Linked DNA regions of Tardiphaga sp. vice304. The protein of the gene in region 1 interacts with the protein of each later gene in a pairwise test. Links are inferred from orthologs where the notes say so. Each region holds a gene or a part of one and is shown in the gene's direction. Other genes may lie near its edges.

Region 1 (7,316 bases):
CGCGGTCACCGCCATGCGCAGCAGCAGCGTCAGCGCGACAGCGAGGTCGGGAGGGATAAGATCGGCAGGCATCAAGGCAACGGCACTTTCTCACCCTCCCCTTTTGAGGGGGAGGGTCGGCGCCCGGCACGCGAAGCGTGACGGACGTCGGGGTGGGGTGACAGGGGCAGCGGCGGATCTGAACACCCACCCCACCCCGACGCGCGCTTCGCGCGCATCGACCCTCCCCCTCCAGGGGAGGGTAAGCGCCGCCGCTATCGACACCTTGCGGTTCAACTCCGATACCTCGCCGAAATCCGAACAACACCAGTTCGTTAAGTGAATTGACCGGGATCGGACGACGATATGTCACATTGCCCGTGACAGCGCCCGCGCCGTCCGATATCCCGGCTAGTCATGGAAACTGCAATCGCCACGCGCCCATCGGCCGACCCCCGTTTCGACACGTTGCGCATCACCGCCGCGATCGACGCGCTGGCCGCCGAGCATCGCGGCCGCCACGATTTGTTTCGCGCCGCCGTCGCCAAGCTTTTGAAGGCTGAGTTGCTGGCCGCGCGGCAGGCTGCCGAGACCATTTTGTTGAAGGACCGCCACGGCCGGCGCTGCGCCGAGACTTTGTGCTACGTGCAGGACCAGATCATCCGCATGCTGTTCGCCTCGGCGACCAAACATCTCTATCCCTCGACCAATCATTCCACCGCCGAGCGCATGGCGGTGGTCTCCACCGGCGGCTATGGCCGCGGGCTGATGGCGCCGGAGAGCGACATCGATCTGCTGTTCATCCTGCCCTACAAGCAGACCGCCTGGGGCGAACAGGTCGCCGAAGTGATCCTGTATTGCCTGTGGGACATGGGGCTCAAGGTCGGCCACGCCACCCGCTCGGTCGACGAGTCGATCCGCCAGTCGCGCGCCGACATGACGATCCGCACCGGCATCCTGGAGGCGCGCTTCCTCACCGGCGACCAGGCTTTGTTCGACGAGCTGATGACCCGCTTCGACGCCGAGGTGGTGCAGGGCACCGCGACCGAATTCGTCGCGGCCAAGCTCGCCGAGCGCGAGGAGCGCCACCGCCGCGGCGGCCAGTCGCGCTATCTGGTCGAGCCCAACGTCAAGGACGGCAAGGGCGGGCTGCGCGACATGCACACCCTGTTCTGGATCGCGAAATACGTCTACCGCGTCCGCGATACCAAGGAACTGCTGGCGCGCGGCGTGTTCGACGCACATGAATACCGCGTCTTCAAGCGCTGCGAGGACTTTCTCTGGACGGTGCGCTGCAACATCCACTTCGTCACCAATCGCCCGGAAGAGCGATTGTCGTTCGACCTGCAGCGCGATATCGCGGTCCGGCTCGGCTACACCTCGCATCCCGGCATGCAGGACGTCGAGCGCTTCATGAAGCACTACTTCCTGATCGCCAAGCAGGTCGGCGACCTCACCGCGATCCTGTGCGCCAAGCTGGAAGACCAGCAGACCAAGCCGGTGCCGGCTTTGAGCCGGATGATGGCCAAGCTGCGGCCCGATTTGCAACGCCGCCGCGTGCCGGGCTCGGATGCCTTCATCATCGACAACAACCGCATCAACCTTGCCGCGCCCGACGTGTTCAAGGAAGACCCGGTCAACCTGATCCGGCTTTTTCGCCTCGCACAGAAGAACAACCTCGCCTTCCATCCCGACGCGATGCGCGCCGCGACCCGCTCGCTGCGGCTGATCAATGCCGAGATGCGCGAGGATCCCGAAGCCAACGCGCTGTTCATGGAGATCCTGACCTCGGACAATGCCGAGACCGTGCTGCGGCGAATGAACGAGGCCGGCGTGCTCGGCCATTTCATCCGCTCGTTCGGCCGCATCGTTTCGATGATGCAGTTCAACATGTACCACCACTACACGGTGGACGAGCACCTGCTGCGCTGCGTCGGAATCCTGCAGGAGATCGAGCGCGGCGGCAATGACGAGTTCGTGGTCGCCTCCGACCTGATGCGCAAGATCCAGCCCGAGCACCGCGCGGTGATCTACATCACGGTGTTGCTGCACGACGTCGCCAAGGGCCAGCCGGAAGATCACTCGATCGCCGGCGCCAAGGTAGCACGACGGCTGTGCCCGCGGCTCGGCTTCAACGCCGCCGACACCGAACTGGTGGCGTGGCTGATCGAGGAACATTTGACCATGTCCACAGTAGCGCAGTCGCGCGACCTGTCGGACTCAAAGACGATAGAGAACTTCGCCGCCGTGGTGCAGTCGGTGGAGCAAATGAAGCTGCTGACGATCCTCACCACCGCCGACATCCGCGGCGTCGGTCCCGGCGTCTGGAACGGCTGGAAGGCGCAATTGCTGCGCACGCTGTATTACGAGACCGAGCCGGTGCTGACCGGCGGCTTCTCCGAGGTCAACCGCGCCCAGCGCATCGCGGTGGCGCAGGCGGAATTCCGCCGCGTCTTCACCGAATGGCCGGAGCAGGAGCTCAACGCCTATATCTCCAGGCATTATCCGGCGTACTGGCTCAAGGTCGAACTGGGCCGCAAGATCCGCCACGCCCGCTTCCTGCGGGCCTCCGAGGAGGCCGGCCATAAGCTCGCGATCAATGTCGGCTTCGACGAGGCCCGCGCCGTTACCGAACTCACCATTCTGGCGGTCGACCATCCCTGGCTGCTGTCGATCATCGCCGGCGCCTGTGCCGCGGCCGGCGCCAACATCGTCGATGCACAGATCTACACCACGACGGATGGCCGCGCGCTCGATACCATCGCGATCTCCCGGGAATACGACCGCGACGACGACGAGGCGCGCCGCGCGACCCGGATCGGCGACATGATCGAGGACGTGCTGGAGGGCAAGTTGCGGCTGCCGGAAACCGTCGCCAAGCGCGCGGCGTCGAAGGGCAAGCTGAAGCCGTTCGTGGTCGAGCCGGAAGTCACGCTGAACAACAACTGGTCGGACCGCTACACCGTGATCGAGGTTTCCGGCCTCGACCGCCCCGGCCTGTTGTACCAGCTCACCACCTCGATCTCGAAGCTCAACCTCAACATCGCCTCGGCCCATGTCGCGACCTTCGGCGAGCGCGCCCGCGACGTGTTCTACGTCACGGATCTTTTGGGCGCGCAGATCAACGCGCCCACGCGGCAGGCCGCGATCAAGCGCGCACTGATCCATCTGTTGGCGCATGGCGACGCCGCGGAGCATTCGGCGTAAGCTCTTGTCATTCCGGGGCGCGAGCGCGCCAGCAGCGAGCGAACCTCAGCCACTCCAATTGGAGTGGCGGGGAATCTCGACATGAGACGATGAACATTTCGGGATTCCGGGTCTGCGCCATCCGGCTTCGCCGTCTGTCACATCCCGGAATGACAGTGTGCCCGCCGCCCCGTCGCCCCGTCGCCGTCCAGCGCCAGCCGTGGCATGCGGGCGAGGTCGGCGCACCGGCAGCCCTTTTCAAAGCCAACCTGCAACAAATACTAGACGACCGGTCTAATACATCCTATACACGCCGCATGAAGCAGTCGATCGGCTATGAACCCGCGGATGTCCGGCAGGGTATCCTTGAAACCGGCCAACGCATCATGGCCGCCAAGGGGTTTTCTGCGGTCGGCCTGAACGAGATCCTGAGCAGCGCCGGCGTGCCTAAGGGGTCATTCTACCATTATTTCGGATCGAAGGAGGCGTTCGGCGAGGCGCTGCTGGAGAGCTATTTCAAGGACTATCTCGCCGAGATCGATGCGACGCTCCAACTGCCCGGCCAGACGATGGCGCAGCGCCTGATGAATTACTTTCAGCAGTTTCGGCAAACCCAGTCGCAGCTCGATTGTCAGGGCAAGTGTCTGGCGGTGAAGCTGGGCGCGGAGGTCGCGGACCTGTCGGAAACGATGCGGGCGGCGCTGAACCGCGGCACGGCAGGGATCATCGACCGGCTCGGACGGGCCATCGAGACGGGCTTGAAGGAAGGTTCGCTGTCGGTCAGGGGCCAGCCCCGTGAGGTGGCGCAAAGCCTGTATCAGTCGTGGCTCGGTGCCAGCGTGATGGCCAAGATCGTGCGCACGACCGACCCGTTCGACGCCGCGCAGAGGACCACCCGCGAGATCCTGCATCTGTCGTCCTGACCGACGGACAACGCAACGCCATCGGGGACAACTGTTCCCGATTGAAAGACGACCGGTCTACTAAAACCTTACCAATGGAGAACTGACATGAAGATTTTGATGGTCCTGACCTCGCATGACGAACTCGGCAGCACCGGCCGCAAGACCGGTTTCTGGCTCGAAGAGCTGGCCGCGCCGTATTATGCGTTCCTCGATGCCGGCGCCGAGATCGTGCTGGCCTCGCCCAAGGGCGGCCAGCCGCCGCTCGATCCGAAGAGCAACGAGCCGGACAGCCAGACCGACCTGACGCGCCGCTTCGAGGCCGATGCCAAGGCCAAGGCCCAGCTCGCCGGCACGCTGCGCCTCGACATCGTCGCGCAGGCCGACTTCGACACCGTGTTCTATCCCGGCGGTCACGGCCCGTTGTGGGATCTTGCCGAAGACAAGAACTCGATCGCCCTGATCGAATCCTTCGTCGCCGCCGGTAAGCCCGTCGCGCTGGTCTGCCACGCGCCGGGCGTGCTTCGTCACGTCAAGACGCCGGACGGCAAGCCATTGGTCGAAGGCAAAAAGGTCACCGGCTTCACCAACACCGAGGAAGCTGCCGTTGGCTTGACCGAGATTGTGCCGTTCCTGGTCGAGGACGAGTTGAAGGCCAAGGGCGGCCTCTACTCCAAGGGAGCGGACTGGGGCTCCTATGTTTTGACCGACGGCCTGCTGATCACCGGCCAGAACCCGGCGTCGTCCGGCCCGGCGGCGAAGGTGCTGCTCGAGCAATTGGCCGGCCGCGCGAAGTAAAACGCAATCCGCCGCGGCACCTGAAAGCCGCGGCGGATCCGGCGGCGTAAGGCGGCAGCTGTCTCTGCAGCCGTAGTCCTGCCGCCACCTATCAGCTGTCGTCGCAGCGAAAGCGGGGAGACAGCTGGAAAGGGTCGCGGGCCGCAGTGACTAAATCGCTTGCTGGGTCGATCCCCTACGTCGCCGCCGTGCCGTCGCCGTCGAGCGCCAGCCGCAGCATGCGCGCGAGGTCGGCGCGGCGATACGGCTTGGTCAAAAGCCGGACCCCGGCATCGACCCGGCCATGATGGACGACGGCATCCTCGGTGTAGCCGGAGGTGTACAACACTTTCAGCCCCGGCCGCAGCGCACGGATCTCGTCGGCGAGCTGGCGGCCGTTGATGCCGGCGCCGAGCACGATATCGGTGAACAGCAGGTCGAACGCCAGCCCCTGTTGCACCATTGCCAGCGCTTCCACGGCGTTGGTGGCGGTATGCACCCGGTAGCCGAGGCTGACCAGATTGGTGATGACGTAGCTGCGCACCAGTTCATCGTCCTCGACCACCAGCAGAACCTCCTGACCTCCGGTGATCTCGGGCGCCTGCGTCACCGCCGGTGCCGGGCTGGCCAGTTCGGCGCGCGGCAGGAAGATCTTGATCGTGGTGCCATAACCTTCCTCGCTGTAGATCTTGATATGACCGCCGGACTGCCGGACGAAGCCATAGACCATGCTGAGGCCGAGGCCGGTGCCCTTGCCGATCGGCTTGGTGGTGAAGAACGGATCGAACACACGGTCGAGAATCGCGGCGGGAATTCCCGAGCCGGTGTCGCTCACCGCGATCATCGCGTAGGGGCCGGGCACGACTTCGACGTTCTGCCCGGCATAGGCCTCGTCGAGCATGACATTGCCGGTTTCCAGCGTCAGCCGGCCGCCCGAGGGCATCGCGTCGCGGGCGTTGACCGCCAGATTGAGCAGCGCGCTGTAGAGCTGCGCCGGGTCGGCCAGCACGGGCCAGGGCTCCGCGATCAGCCGGGCTTCGATATCGACCTTCTCGCCGAGTGTCGGCCGCAGCAGCCGCGCGGAGTCGGTGACCATCGCATTGATATCGATCAGGCGCGGTTGCAGCGGCTGCTTGCGGGCAAACGCCAGCAATTGGTGGGTGAGGTCGGCGCCGCGGTCGACCGCGTCGTTCAGCATCTGCGCCACCCGCGCCAGCATCGGCTGGTCCTTGACGCCTTCGCTGATGATCTCGACGCCGCCGGTCAGCACGGTGAGGATGTTGTTGAAGTCGTGCGCCACGCCGCCGGTGAGCTGGCCGACCGCTTCCATCTTCTGCGCCTGCTGCAGCTGGCGCTCGGTTTCCTTGAACCGTGTCAGGTTGCGGTAGACGACGACGGCGCCGTCCATCCTGCCGGACGGGCCGGACAGGATGCCGCCGCTGGCGGTGACATGGATCAGATTTGAGTCGCTGCCACGGCGAAAAACAAACTCGACGTTTTCAAATCGCTCGCCGCGCAGCGCGCGGGCGAGCGGCGCGTCCTCCGCCGCCAACGGCGTGACGCCATCGGTCTGGAAACGTTGATGGCCCTGCTGATAGGCCGAGACGCCGACCGGCAGATTGTGGCCGAACAGCGCCCTGCACACCGCATTGGCGAACACCGTGCGGCCCTGCGCATCCACGATCAGGATGCCATCGGACATGCTCTCGATAGTCTTGTCGAACACCTCGGATTTTTCGCGCAGCGCCGCATTGGCTGCGCAGACATCGCGCGCCATGCGGGCGAAGGCCGCCGAGAGGATGCCGATTTCGCCGTTGCCCGCGTCCGGCAGCTGGATCGGCTCGCCGCGCCCGAAACCTTCCACCGCCGCCGTGATCTGACGCAGCGGCCGCGTCAGGACGCGGGCCATCCAGGTCGCCAGCACGATGGCGACGCCGACCGCGCCCAACGCAATCCACAAATTGGACCGCCGCAGCGCCAACGCCGGCGCCATGATGCTGTCATAGGATGCCGTCTCGATGACGCCGAGCAGCGGACCGCCGGCCACATGCGCCGTTGCGATCGCCGCCGCGACCCGCTTGCCCTGCGCGCCCTCGACCAACGCGGCTCCCCTGCCCTCCGGGCCGATCGCCGCCTCCAGGCCAGGCAACTCGTCCTGCCAGCGGTAGCGCCGTCCGAATTCGAATCCGAAGGCGCGGGACGGGTCGGGATGCAGCAGGAAATCGCCGGCAGTATTGACGACGTAGATCATCGACCGATCGTCCATCGCGGCACGGATACTGTCGAAGGTCGGCCGGACATCGATACTGATCATGAAGATGCCGAACGGGCGGCCTTCGGAATCGTTGATACGCGAGGCGAAGCGCAGCTCCGGGATCTCGGGCAGGTCGGCTTTGCCATCTTCCTGATTGAACTCGATCGGCGACACATAGACCTGATCCACCGGCAGAGCGATGGCGCCGCGGAAATAGC
Region 2 (6,656 bases), 5.1 Mb from region 1 along the record:
ATGACGTGCGCGGCGTCGCCGACCAGCGCGAGGCGCTCGGCGATGAAGGAGCGCGCCACGAAATAGCCGAGCGGAAACGCCTTCGGCTTGTCGAGCACGCGGAGCTCGCCGAGATGCAGGCCGAAGCGGCGCTCCAGTTCGGCGTGGAATTCCTCGTCCGGCAACGCGACCATGCGCGCAGCCTCGTCGCGTTGCTCGCTCCATACCAGCGACGAGCGATTGCCGGTCAGCGGCAGGATCGCGAACGGGCCCGACGGCAGGAAATGTTCCTCGGCGCGGCCCTGATGGTCGCGCTCGTGGCCGACGGTGACGACGATGCCGGACTGGTCGTAATCCCAGCCATGGGTCGCGATGCCGGCGCGGGCGCGCAGCTTGGAGCGGGCCCCGTCGGCGGCGACCAGCAAGCTCGCCTCGATCACCTGGTCATCGCCGAGCGTGACGCTGATGCCATCGGGACGAGACGTATAGGAGGTTACCGCGGTGGGGCGCAGATCGATGCCGGCGGCGGTGGCACGCGTGACCAGCTCATCGATCAGGAGTTGGTTCTCCACCATATGCGCGAACGGCGTGCCCGGCTCGACGGCGCCGGCGAAGGTCAGGAATACCGGGCGGGTGACATCCTCGAGCTGGGAATCGGTCACCACCATGTCGAGGATCGGCTGGGCATGGGCCGCCACGGCCTGCCATACGCCGAGCGACTCGAACAGCCGCCGGCAGCCGGCTACGATCGCTGTGGCGCGCTTGTCGCGGCTCACCTGCAGGGAGAAGCTGGGGTCGGCCACGATGATCGGGATGCTGTCGCCAAGCCCCTGGCGCAGCGCCAGCGCCAGCGCCAGTCCGGCGAATGCGCCGCCGCCGATGACAATGCCTCGTTGTGCCGCCATGATTTCAGGTCCCGCTGTTGCCTCGCGCTTATAGCTGGGCGAAACAGGAACGGAAACAAGGGCGAGAGGGTGGCGCATGCCGTTTCGCCCTGGCGCCGCCGCTGACGGAAAGACGTCCATGTCCAAGAGCCTGATCGACCTGCTGGATATTCTCGACCTCGAGACCCTCGAATTGAACCTGTTCCGCGGCACCAGCCCGAAGACGAGATGGCAGCGGGTGTTCGGCGGCCAGGTGATCGGCCAGGCGATGGTGGCGTCGTGCCGCACCGTCATGGGGCGCTTCCCGCACTCGCTGCACTGCTATTTCATCCTGCCCGGCGACCCCGCCATCCCGATCATCTACGAGGTCGAGCGGCTGCGCGACGGCAAGAGCTATTCGACCCGCCGCGTCACCGCGATCCAGCACGGCCAGGCGATCTTCTCGATGATGGTGTCGTTTCACGTCGAGGAGGCCGGCTCGTTCAATCATCAGGACCAGATGCCGGATGTGCCGCCGCCGGAAAAACTCACCGCCGAGGAACTGGCCAAGCATCCGACCATCGAGATGCCGGACTTCATCCGGCGCTATTACGAATCGGACCGGCCTATCGAGCTGCGGCCGGTCGAGTTCCAGCGCTATTTCGGCACCGAAATACCCGACGGCCGGATCAACATCTGGATCCGCACCGCGGCCAAGCTGCCGGACGATCCGGCGTTGCACATGTGCGCGCTGGCCTATGCCTCCGACTTCTCGCTGCTCGATTCGGTGATGGCGCGCTACGGCCGCACCTTGTTTGACGGCCGCGTGATGGCCGCCAGCCTCGACCATGCGATGTGGTTTCATCGCCCGTTCCGTGCCGACGAATGGCTGCTCTACAGCCAGGATTCCCCGAGCGCGCAAGGCGGCCGCGGCCTCGCCCGCGGCCTGATCTTCAAACCCGATGGCACGCTGGTGGCGTCCGTGGCGCAAGAAGGCTCGATGCGCGAGCGGCGCGAGTAGTCCGCGTCCTTGGCCAAATCGGGCGTCCCGATGGAGAAGCCGGGGCAAGTCGTTGGCCACGTGGCGATTTAGCTTATTTTTCGCGCGCTATGCCGATAGGATGTTCAGCAGTTTACGACACCGACCGGCCCGCGGTGCCGTGCAAAGTCGTTCAACAGGAAGTCGTTTCATGAAGCTCGTCGTTGCGATGATCAAACCCTTCAAGCTGGACGAAGTGCGCGAGGCGCTGACCGCGATCGGCGTGCATGGCATGACGGTCACCGAGGTGAAGGGCTATGGCCGCCAGAAGGGCCATACCGAAATGTACCGCGGCGCCGAATATGTGGTGAACTTCCTGCCCAAGCTGCGGCTCGAGATCGCCGTCAGCACCGACCTTGCCGCCCAGGCCGTTGAGGCCATTACCCGGGGCGCCCGCACCGGCCAGATCGGCGACGGCAAGATCTTCGTGGTCCCGATCGACAGCGCCGTCCGGATCCGCACCGGCGAAACCGACAGCGACGCGCTTTAGCCGCTGAGTTGCGTCCCACCGCCTTTCCCGCCTGAGTTGGAAGGCCTTTGGATTACGCAGAATCGCCAGTTTTGCAGAAGTTTGAGCTACCTGAATACCTCTATGATGCCTGCCTCATAAGCAGGATTATGTCGAGAGCCTGTCATGCGCTGCTTTTGAGCGGCAATGACTATTTTTTGGGCGCGACCGAATGGCGCAGGGCGGCCGTCGATGCCAAAAGCCCGAAAAGCTTCGATTTCATAAACTGTTACGGAATTTCATCGATCTGGCACGGCATTTGATTCTATCTGGGCTGGCTGTGCCCGCGTAGTGAACTTCTCCGCGTGGTGAACCTCAGTCGAGATCGCCCGACCGTGTTTTGGCCGGGCCCAAGCGGGGATAGGACCCATGAAAATTGTTATGGCGATCATCAAGCCATTCAAGCTTGAGGAAGTCCGTGATGCCCTGACCGCCATAGGCGTTCATGGTCTGACGGTGACGGAAGTCAAAGGATATGGCCGGCAGAAGGGCCACACGGAAATATATCGCGGCGCAGAATATGCGGTGAGCTTCCTGCCCAAGATCAAGATCGAGGTGGCGGTCGCCTCCGACCAGGTCGAGAAAACCATCGAAGCCATCACCTCCGCGGCCAAGACCGGCCAGATCGGCGACGGCAAGATCTTCGTCATCGCCCTCGACCACGCGGTCCGCATCCGCACCGGCGAGGCCGATGCCGCGGCCCTTTAAATCGAGCCCCCTGGATTTCGCGCTCACCTTTTTTACCAATCAGGAGTCAAACAAATGACGTTCAAGCGTCCCTCTGGCGCGGGATTGGCGGCACTCGCCGTCGGCCTGTTTGCCGCAACGTCGGCCTATGCCGACCCGACGATCAACAAGGGCGACAACGCCTGGATGATGACATCGACGGTGCTCGTGCTGCTGATGACCATTCCCGGCCTCGCGCTGTTCTATGGCGGTCTGGTTCGCTCCAAGAACATGCTCTCGGTGCTGATCCAGGTGTTCTATACGGCCTGCATCGTGATGGTCCTCTGGGCGCTGTACGGTTACAGCATCACCTTCACCGGCGGCTCGGCCTATATCGGCGGCTTCTCCAAGGCCTTCCTGTCCGGCATCACCACCGATTCGATGGCAGCCACCTTCTCCGCTGACGTCAACATCTCGGAACTGATCTACCTCTGCTTTCAGATGACCTTTGCCGCCATCACCCCCGGCCTGATCATCGGCGCCTTCGCCGAACGCACCAAGTTCGCGGCGATCGCTCTGTTCGTCCCGCTCTGGGTGACGCTGATCTACTTCCCGATCGCTCACATGGTTTGGTACTGGGCTGGACCGGACGCCATCGTGGCCGCCGCCAAGGCCGTCGCCGCCGCGACAGACGCCGCCGCCAAGACCGCGGCGCAGGCAAAGCTCGATGAAGTGATGGCCGATGCCGGCCAGATCTTCCTGTGGGGCGCACTCGACTTCGCCGGCGGCACCGTGGTGCACATCAATGCCGGTATCGCAGGCCTGGTCGGCTGCCTGATCATCGGCAAGCGCACCGGCTACGGCAAGGAGCTGATGGCTCCGCACTCCCTGACCATGACCATGATCGGCGCCTGCCTGCTGTGGGTCGGCTGGTTCGGCTTCAACGTCGGCTCCAATCTGGAAGCCAACGGCGCGGCCGGCCTGGTGATGGTCAACACCTTCCTCGCCACCGCTGCTGCGGCCATGGCCTGGATGTTCGCGGAGTGGATGACCAAGGGTCACCCGTCGCTGCTCGGCGCCGTGTCGGGTGCGGTCGCCGGCCTCGTCGCCGTCACCCCGGCCTGCGGCTTCGCAAGCCCGATGGGTGCGCTGGTGCTCGGTCTGCTGGCCGGCTTTATCTGCCTGTTCGCCTGCACCGTGATCAAGAACGCGCTCGGCTATGACGACAGCGCCGACGTGTTCGGCGTCCACTGCGTGGGCGGCATCCTCGGCGCGCTGGCTACCGGCATCCTGGTCAACCCGGCCCTCGGCGGCACGGGCGTCATGGACTACGTCGCCGGCAAGATCGGCGATTACGACCTGGTCACCCAGATGGTCGCACAGAGCAAAGCTGTGCTGACCACACTGGTGTGGTCCGGCGTCGGCTCGGCGATCCTGTTCAAGGTCGTCGATGTCATCGTCGGCCTGCGCGTCAATGTCGAAGTCGAGCGCGAAGGCCTCGACGTCACCGAGCACACCGAACGCGCCTACAACATGTAAGCGCCACGAGGCTGCGGAGGATCACCCGGTCCTTCGCAGCTCCCGAGATCGGTTGCGGCAATACCCGGCAATGCCACAACCGCCGAAGGGCTCCAGCGCAAGCTGGGGCCCTTCACCTTTTTTTGGGGCGTGAAGCCTACGAAAAACAGGCATGCCGGCCCCATCCGTCGATGGTTAATCGCGCCTTAACCTCGGCGTATCATGGTGGCTCAATCATGTTGGGTTGACCGTTCAAGCGGTCGGCCGCTCCCGTTAACTGGCTTCCAGGATGGCTATGACCGCTTCTTCCCGCGCGGCCCACGGTGCGAGCGCTTCCGCTGGCCGCGACAGCGAACGCTCGCCGTTCGCGCGGCTGACCGAACTGCTGGCGCCGTATCAGCCCGGCAAGCCACTGATCACGCTGTCGCTCGGCGAGCCGCAGCATGCGGTTCCGGATTTCGTCGGCCCGGTGCTGGCGAAACACATTGCCGATTTCGGCCGCTACCCGATCGCCAAGGGTATCGAGCCGTTTCGTCGCGCCGCCGCGGCGTGGATGGGAACGCGCTTCAGCCTGCCGCGTCCGCTCGATCCCGAATCGGAACTGCTGGTGCTGAACGGCAGCCGCGAGGGGCTGTTCTTTGCCGCCATCACGGCTGCGCGTTTCGTCGGCCCGCGTAACGGCACGCCGGCGATCCTGCTGCCCAATCCGTTCTATCCGGCCTATGGTGCCGGCGCCCGTGCCGCCGGCTGCGAAGCCGTGTTCATGCCGACCACGCGCGACACCGGCTTCCTGCCAGACCTCGACGCGCTCGACGACGCCACGCTGTCGCGCACGGTGGCGATGTACATCGCCTCGCCGGCCAACCCGCAGGGCGCAGTTGCGACGCCAGACTACTTCCGCCGGCTGCATCAGCTCGCGCTGCGCCATGGCTTCATCGTGTTGTCCGACGAGTGCTATTCGGAGATCTATACCGGCGCGGCGCCCGGCAGCATGTTGGAACTCGCCGGACCTGACTTCACGAATGTCGTCGCGTTCCAGTCGTTGTCGAAACGCTCCAACCTGCCGGGCATGCGAGTCGGCTTCGTCGCCGGTGACAAGAAATTTCTCGCCGCGTTCCACGAGCTGCGCAATGTTGCCGCGCCCCAGGTGCCGGTGCCGTTGCAGCAGGTCGCGGTCGCCGCCTACAGCGACGAGGCGCATGTCGCGGAAAACCGCCGGCTGTACGGATTGAAGTTCGATCTCGCCGACCAGATCCTCGGCGACCGCTACGGATACAAGCGCCCGGCCGGCGGCTTCTGCCTCTGGCTCGACGTTTCCGCGCATGGCGGCGACGAGGACGCGACGATCCGGCTGTATCGCGACGGCGGCGTGCGCGTGGTGCCGGGTTCCTATCTGGCACGGCTGCAGCCGGGCGGCAGCAATCCCGGCGACGGCTATTTGCGGCTGGCGCTGGTGCAGGACACTGAAACCACAGCCGAGGCGTTGCGCCGGCTGGTTGAAATTCTGAAGTGATCGCAAGGGCCTTGAGCACCACGATATGAGCACCACGATCGAACGCGTGATTCCCCTGGTCGGCCATCTGCCCGCGTCGATTCGCGAGATGCTGGCGCGACGGCTGCGCGAGCTCGCGGGCTTTGCGCTGATCGGCGTCGCCGGCGTCGCCGCCGCCGCGCTGATGACGTGGTCGGTGCAGGATCCGAGCCTCAGCCACGCCACCTCGCGGGCGATCCGCAACATCGCCGGCTATCCCGGGGCGATCGGCGCAGACCTCCTGATGCAAATTATTGGGCTCGGCTCGATCATGCTGATCCTGCCGGTCGCAGTGTGGGGCTGGCGGATGATGACGCACCGGCATTTCGACCGCGAGGCGCTGCGCATCGCCTGCTGGATCCTGTGCACGGTGATCGCGGCGGGCTTCGCCAGCTGCTGGCAGCATGGCGGCTCCTGGCCGTTGCCGACCGGCGTCGGCGGTGTGGTCGGCGATGCGCTGTTTCGCGCGCCGACGGTGGTTTTCGGCCCGGTCGGCTTCATCTATCGCTTCGTGCTCGGTTTGATCCTCGGCAGTGCCATGGTCGCTGCCTT
Region 3 (6,237 bases), 2.5 Mb from region 1 along the record:
AGCGACGGCGGCGCGCCGAACTGGTGGGTTTCGTCGAGACGATCCAGCAGCACGCGCTTGACGCGCTGGCGGGTCGCGCCGGCGTATTCCTGGGTCAGGCGCTCCTTGGCGGCTTCCTTGAGCTTGTCGAGCGATTCCAGGCCGAGCGTCTTGGCGAACTCGTCATCGATCACGGTATCGACCGGCGACTCGATCTTGGTCGCGGTGGTCTCGAACTCGGCCGGCTTGCCGGCCAGCGTGTCGCTGGCATAGTTCTTCGGGAATTCGACCTTCAGGGTGCGGGTTTCTCCGGCGCCGATGCCGATCAACTGTTCCTCGAAGCCCGGGATGAAGGTGTTGGAACCGATAAGGACCTGGATGTCCTCGCCGGTGCCGCCGTCGAACGGGGTGCCGTCGATGGTGCCCTTGAAGCTGACGGTGACACGGTCGCCGGAGGCGGCCTTCTCGCCCTCGGCCTTGGCGTTGAACGCGCGGTTCTGGTCGGCGACGCGCTTGATGGCCTCATCGACGTCCGACTCGGCGACCTCGGCGACCGGCTTCTCGACCGAGAAGCTCTTGAAGTCGGCCAGTTCGATGGCGGGGACGACTTCGATCGCCACGGTGTAATTGAGGTCCGACTTGCCGCTCAGGATGTCTTCGACTTCCTTCTGCTCGGTCGGCATCGTCACCTTGGGCTCCGTGGCCAGGCGGAAGCCACGCTCGGTGAAGATCTGCGAATTGGTGTCGCGGATCAGCTCCTCGACGGTCTCGGCGGCGACCGAGCGGCCGTACAGGCGCTTCAGGTGGCCCATCGGGACCTTGCCGGGGCGGAAGCCGTTGAGCTTGACCTTGCCCTTCATGTCGTCGAGGCGCGCATCGACCTTGGCTTCGATGTCGGCGGCCGGAACGTTGACCTGGAATTCGCGCTTCAGCCCGTCGGAAACGGTTTCATTCACCTGCATGGCGTCAATCTTCTTCTCGCTGGTCCGGCGCGCAGGCCGGACGTTGTAAAATGGTGCAATGGCAGGCCGAAACCTTCCACCGTTCGTGTCGAGCCCATTCCATCAAGGATCTCCTTGTCGAAACGTGCCCGGAAAACTCAATGTCAAACGCTGTGAACGTTTGGTGCGGGCGGAGGGACTCGAACCCCCACAACTTGCGTCGGCGGCACCTAAAGCCGCTGCGTCTACCAATTCCGCCACGCCCGCGTAAAACATGCTGTTCGGCCGCGATGCCGCGAGCGGCGGGCTTATAACATGGGGATGATGGTTCGCATCAAAAAAAATGGGTTTGGCAAGCCCTGCGACACAATCACCGCCGTACTGGACACCGGCCGGCGAAAATGGTCGGGATTCCGACATGACACACGCGCCACCTGCCCTCAGCCGCCGCACCCTGCTCGCCGGATTGGGCGGGACGATTCTGGTGCCTTCGCTGGCCTCGTGGACGCCATCACCGGCCGCTGCCCAGGGGCGGCCTTCCCTCGCTTTGCGCGCCGGGGCTGGAACGCTGGCGCTGGCCCCCGGCACGCCGACGCCGGCCTGGCTGCTCTCGGGGGCCGACGAAATTCTCCGGTTCAAGCAAGGCGATGAGATCGACATCAGCCTCCAGAACGACCTGCCGGTGCCCATTGCGCTGATGTGGCGTGGCCTTGGTGGCATCGCGCGCGCCGAGCCGCTGCTCGGCCGACCGCCCATGGCCGCCGGCGGCAAGGACGCCTTCCGGCTGCCGCTGCGTCATGCCGGCACCGGGCTGCTCGACGCCCGGTTGCTCGGCGACGGCCAGGCGCTGCCGTCACCGGCGCGGGCCTGTGTCGTGCAGGAGGCCGCGCCACCGGAGGTGGACCGCGACGAGGTCTGGCTGATCGAGGATTTCCGGCTGCGCGCGGATGGCACCGCGATCGCCCCCGGCAGCGACCCGAAAGACGCCGCAACGCTGTTCACGATCAACGGCAAGCCGACCCTCGACCTCGCAGCCAGAATCAACGAGCGGCTCAGAATTCGGATTATCAATGGCTGCCAACGATCTGTCATTGCTTTACGAATTGAGGATCAAGAGATCCGCGTGATGGCCATTGACGGGCAGCCCGCCGAGCCCTTCCTCGCCCGCAACAGCCAGCTGGTGCTGGCGCCGGGCACGCGGATCGACGCCTTCATCGATATCACCAAACCCGCCGGAACGACTTCCGGCCTGATGCTCCATGACGGCAAGCAAGCCCGCACGATCGGCAAGCTCGTCGTCTCCGGCGAGGCCCCGGCCCGCGACCGCGCCCTGCCGCCACCCGCGCCGCTGCCGTCCAACGGGCTGCCGGCGCGGCTGGATCTCAAATCGGCCCAGCGCATCGATCTGACGATCGGGGGCGCCGCCGCGGCCAAACCGGAATGGGTGAAGCCTGCCGGCATCACCGCGTCGGCGCCGGCCTTTCGCGTCAAGCCCGGCCGCGTCGTCGTGCTCGCCCTCACCAACCGGGACAACACCGCGGCGGTGTTTCATCTGCACGGCCACCCCTTCCGCCTGCTCGACCGGCTCGACGATGGCTGGAAGCCGTACTGGCTGGACACGCTGGCCATGCAACCCAACCAGACCCACCGCATCGCCTTCGCCGCCGAGTATCCCGGCCGCTGGGGCATGGAAGCCTTTGCCACCGACTGGGCCGCGCCCAGGCTGATGCGCTCGTTCGAGGTCGCCTAGCTCAATACTGGAACTCGAACCGGTCATAGAGCCGTCGGAACACTGCGGGGAGCGTCTCCGGCAGGTCCTCTGCGATCAGACCCGGCCCGGCCTCTGAGCCGGCCTCGCCGTGCATCCAGACGCCGATGCAGGCAGCTTCGAAGGCGGCAACGCCCTGCGCCAGGAAGCCGGCAATGATCCCCGCCAGCACGTCGCCGGAGCCCGCGGTCCCCAGCCAGGGCGGCGCGTTGGCTGAAATCACCGCGCGGCCGTCCGGCGATGCGATTACGGTGTCCGGCCCCTTCAGCAGCACGACGGCGCCGGCGCGCTCGGCTGCCGCACGCACCCGCTCGAGCTTCGAGCGCAGTGGATGTTTGTTGCTCATGTCACTGAACAACCTGGGGAATTCGCCTTCATGCGGGGTCAGAACAATATGCACTTCCGGCGACGCCTTGATCGCCGCGAACAGTTTTTCCGGCGCGTCGGCAAAGCTGGTCAGGGCGTCGGCATCGAGCACGGCGTGACGTTTCGCCGACAGCAACGCCAGCACGAAGTCGCGGGTGCGGTCGCCGACGCCGGCGCCCGGCCCGATCACGCAGGCATTGACCTTGCGGCCGATCAGCTCAGCAAACTCCTCGGCCGTGTCGACCGGCCGCACCATAATTGCCGTCAGCGCGCCGGCATTGACCGCCAGCGCCTCGCGCGGCGAGGCCACCGTCACCAGCCCGGCCCCGGCGCGCAGCGCGCCGCGGGCCGACAGCCGTGCCGCGCCGGTCGAGGCAATCCCGCCCGAGAGGATCACGGCATGGCCGTGGGAGAATTTGTGACTGTCGATCCGCGGCGCCGGAAATGCGGTGGCCCAGGCGTCCGGCGTATTGTCGGAAGTCAGCGGCCGGATCGTCTCCAGCACATCGGCATCGATGCCGATATCGACCACCCGCAACTGCCCGGCATGGACCCGTCCCGGCAGCAGCATGTGGCCGGGCTTCGGGCGAAAGAACGTCACCGTCTCCAACGCGCGGACCGCGGCGCCCACCACGGCGCCGGTGGTGCCGTTGATTCCGCTCGGCAGGTCCACCGCCAACACCGGCACGCCTGCGGTATTGATCGCCTCGATCATCGCCAGCGGTTCGCCCTTGACGGGCCGATCCAGCCCGGCGCCGAACAGCGCGTCGATGATCAAGGCCGGCGATCCGATCGCAGCGGGATCCCAGGACAGGATCTGCCCCTTCCACGCGGCTGCCGCCAATGCGGCGTCTCCCTTGAGCGTGGCGGGGTCGCAGAGCAGCATGACTTCGACCTCGCGCCCGCGCGCGGCCAGTTCAGTCGCCGCGACAAAGCCGTCGCCGCCATTGTTGCCGCGCCCGGCGATCACCAGGATCGATCCCTCGTCTGCCAGATCCATCGCCGCATCGGCCACAGCCTGGCCGGCACGGCGCATCAGTTCGAAGCCGGCGATGCCGGCTGCGATCGTCAGCCGGTCCGCCTCGCTCATTTCGGCCGTCGTAAGAACTTCCATGTCGTTTCCTCTACGCCTCATCGGGAGGCAATGGCCGGGTCGCTCTGGCGATCCAGCTAACGTATATTTGCACTCTGATTGTGCAGTCTGCACAAATAGCATGCTAAAAAACCGCCGCGCCGACTGGTCGGTCACGGGGGTAGCCTTGTAATGACCTGATAATGCTCGAAAGTTAGACTGCCTCGTCAGTTGGCATGGACCCTGCTTTTACGAGCCTGCTTCTGACCGTCACCTGTAGGCGATGGAGGGGTGGCTGACCGCCTGTGATTCCCCGCTTCGATGGGAGCGACATGGGGACAGCCTAATAATGCCCACAACAGGGTATCGATCAGTCTGCGCGATAGGCGCAATGTAACGCAACGTGCGGCCTGACTTAGTGGAAGTGCCGGGGAGACGCTCAGTGAAGAAAATCGAAGCCATCATCAAGCCATTCAAGCTCGACGAGGTAAAGGAAGCACTTCAGGAAGTCGGATTGCAGGGAATCACGGTTACCGAAGCCAAGGGATTCGGCCGCCAGAAGGGCCATGCCGAGCTCTACCGCGGCGCCGAATACATCGTCGACTTCCTGCCCAAGGTGAAGATCGAGATCGTGATCTCCGACGATCTGGTCGAGAAGGCCATCGATGCCATCCGCCGCGCGGCCCAGACCGGACGCATCGGCGACGGCAAGATCTTCGTGTCCAACATCGAGGAAGCCGTCCGGATCAGAACCGGCGAATCCGGCCTCGACGCCATCTGAGCCTGCGTTCGCAACTTCTGAGGCTATCGAAAGCACTCCGGAACGGCTAGAGATAGCCGGCCGCCGCCGCGCGGCCGCGTTCCGACGACCAGCCAAAGAGGGTATTCATGACGACCGCCAAAGAAGTCCTGCAGTCCATCAAGGACAATGACGTCAAATACGTCGACCTGCGCTTCACCGACCCCCGCGGCAAGTGGCAGCACGTCACCTTCGACGTCTCGATGATCGACGAAGACATCTTCGCCGAAGGCACGATGTTCGACGGTTCCTCGATCGCCGGCTGGAAGGCGATCAATGAATCCGACATGATGCTGATGCTCGACCCGGCGACCGCCGTGATCGATCCGTTCTTCGCAGAGACCACGATGGTCATCACCTGCGACATTCTCGAGCCCTCCACCGGCGAACCCTACAACCGCGATCCGCGCGGCATCGCCCGCAAGGCCGAAGCGATGGTCCAGTCGATGGGCATCGGCGACACCGTGATGGTCGGCCCGGAAGCCGAATTCTTCGTGTTCGACGACGTCCGCTTCTCGTCCAGCCCCTACAACACCGGCTTCAAGCTGGATTCGTCGGAGCTGCCGACCAACTCCGACACCGAATATGACGGCGGCAACCTCGGCCACCGCATCCGCACCAAGGGCGGCTACTTCCCGGTTCCGCCGCAGGATTCGGTGCAGGACATGCGCTCGGAAATGCTCGGCGCGATGGCCCGCATGGGCGTCAAGGTCGAGAAGCACCACCACGAGGTTGCTTCCGCCCAGCACGAACTCGGCATGAAGTTCGACACGCTGACCCACATGGCCGACCAGATGCAGATCTATAAGTATTGCATCCACCAGGTCGCGCACATCTACGGCAAGACGGCCACCTTCATGCCGAAGCCGGTCTATGGCGACAACGGCTCGGGCATGCATGTGCACCAGTCGATCTGGAAGGACGGCAAGCCGGTATTCGCCGGCAACAAGTATGCCGACCTGTCGGAGACCTGCCTGTTCTACATCGGCGGCATCATCAAGCACGCCAAGGCGATCAACGCCTTCACCAACCCGTCGACCAACTCCTACAAGCGCCTGGTCCCCGGCTATGAAGCCCCCGTGCTGCTCGCCTATTCCGCGCGCAACCGTTCGGCCTCCTGCCGCATCCCCTACACCACGTCGCCGAAGGCCAAGCGCGTCGAGGTCCGCTTCCCCGACCCGATGGCCAATCCGTACCTCGCTTTCGCGGCGATGCTGATGGCCGGCCTCGACGGCATCAAGAACAAGATCGATCCGGGTCCGGCGATGGACAAGGACCTCTACGACCTGCCGAAGGAAGAGCTGAAGTCGAT

Evidence for each region.
Region 2: the proteins of FNL56_RS26105 (region 1) and FNL56_RS01760 interact in binary tests that used the Escherichia coli proteins (3 or more experiments, as listed by UniProt). The link is inferred for Tardiphaga sp. vice304 from one-to-one orthologs.
Region 3: the proteins of FNL56_RS26105 (region 1) and FNL56_RS14010 interact in binary tests that used the Escherichia coli proteins (3 or more experiments, as listed by UniProt). The link is inferred for Tardiphaga sp. vice304 from one-to-one orthologs.

What each region holds. Positions count from the first base shown.
Region 1 is NZ_CP041402.1:5,472,853-5,480,168, forward strand. The notes cover bases 30-3,386. They hold FNL56_RS26105 ([protein-PII] uridylyltransferase), read left to right. Parts: upstream 30-396; coding sequence 397-3,186; downstream 3,187-3,386. Other genes in these bases: FNL56_RS26100 (hypothetical protein), read right to left, coding at 30-57; FNL56_RS26110 (TetR/AcrR family transcriptional regulator), read left to right, coding at 3,276-3,386. Outside these bases: more of FNL56_RS26100, read right to left, coding at 1-29; more of FNL56_RS26110, read left to right, coding at 3,387-4,088; FNL56_RS26115 (type 1 glutamine amidotransferase domain-containing protein), read left to right, coding at 4,176-4,865; FNL56_RS26120 (ATP-binding protein), read right to left, coding at 5,041-7,316.
Region 2 is NZ_CP041402.1:384,881-391,536, forward strand. What follows is about bases 1,731-4,427. They hold FNL56_RS01760 (P-II family nitrogen regulator), read left to right. Parts: upstream 1,731-2,758; coding sequence 2,759-3,097; downstream 3,098-4,427. Other genes in these bases: tesB (acyl-CoA thioesterase II), read left to right, coding at 1,731-1,863; FNL56_RS01750 (P-II family nitrogen regulator), read left to right, coding at 2,033-2,371; FNL56_RS01755 (hypothetical protein), read left to right, coding at 2,419-2,652; FNL56_RS01765 (ammonium transporter), read left to right, coding at 3,152-4,427. Outside these bases: FNL56_RS01740 (ubiquinone biosynthesis hydroxylase), read right to left, coding at 1-884; more of tesB, read left to right, coding at 1,003-1,730; more of FNL56_RS01765, read left to right, coding at 4,428-4,594; FNL56_RS01770 (aminotransferase class I/II-fold pyridoxal phosphate-dependent enzyme), read left to right, coding at 4,863-6,086; FNL56_RS01775 (DNA translocase FtsK), read left to right, coding at 6,112-6,656. UniProt on the Escherichia coli protein: Involved in the regulation of nitrogen metabolism. Regulates the activity of its targets by protein-protein interaction in response to the nitrogen status of the cell.
Region 3 is NZ_CP041402.1:2,952,359-2,958,595, reverse strand. The notes cover bases 3,427-6,237. They hold FNL56_RS14010 (P-II family nitrogen regulator), read left to right. Parts: upstream 3,427-4,568; coding sequence 4,569-4,907; downstream 4,908-6,237. Other genes in these bases: glnA (type I glutamate--ammonia ligase), read left to right, coding at 5,015-6,237; FNL56_RS14015 (NAD(P)H-hydrate dehydratase), read right to left, coding at 3,427-4,168. In the rest of the region: tig (trigger factor), read right to left, coding at 1-941; FNL56_RS14020 (multicopper oxidase family protein), read left to right, coding at 1,339-2,670; more of FNL56_RS14015, read right to left, coding at 2,672-3,426. UniProt on the Escherichia coli protein: P-II indirectly controls the transcription of the glutamine synthetase gene (glnA). P-II prevents NR-II-catalyzed conversion of NR-I to NR-I-phosphate, the transcriptional activator of GlnA. When P-II is uridylylated to P-II-UMP, these events are reversed.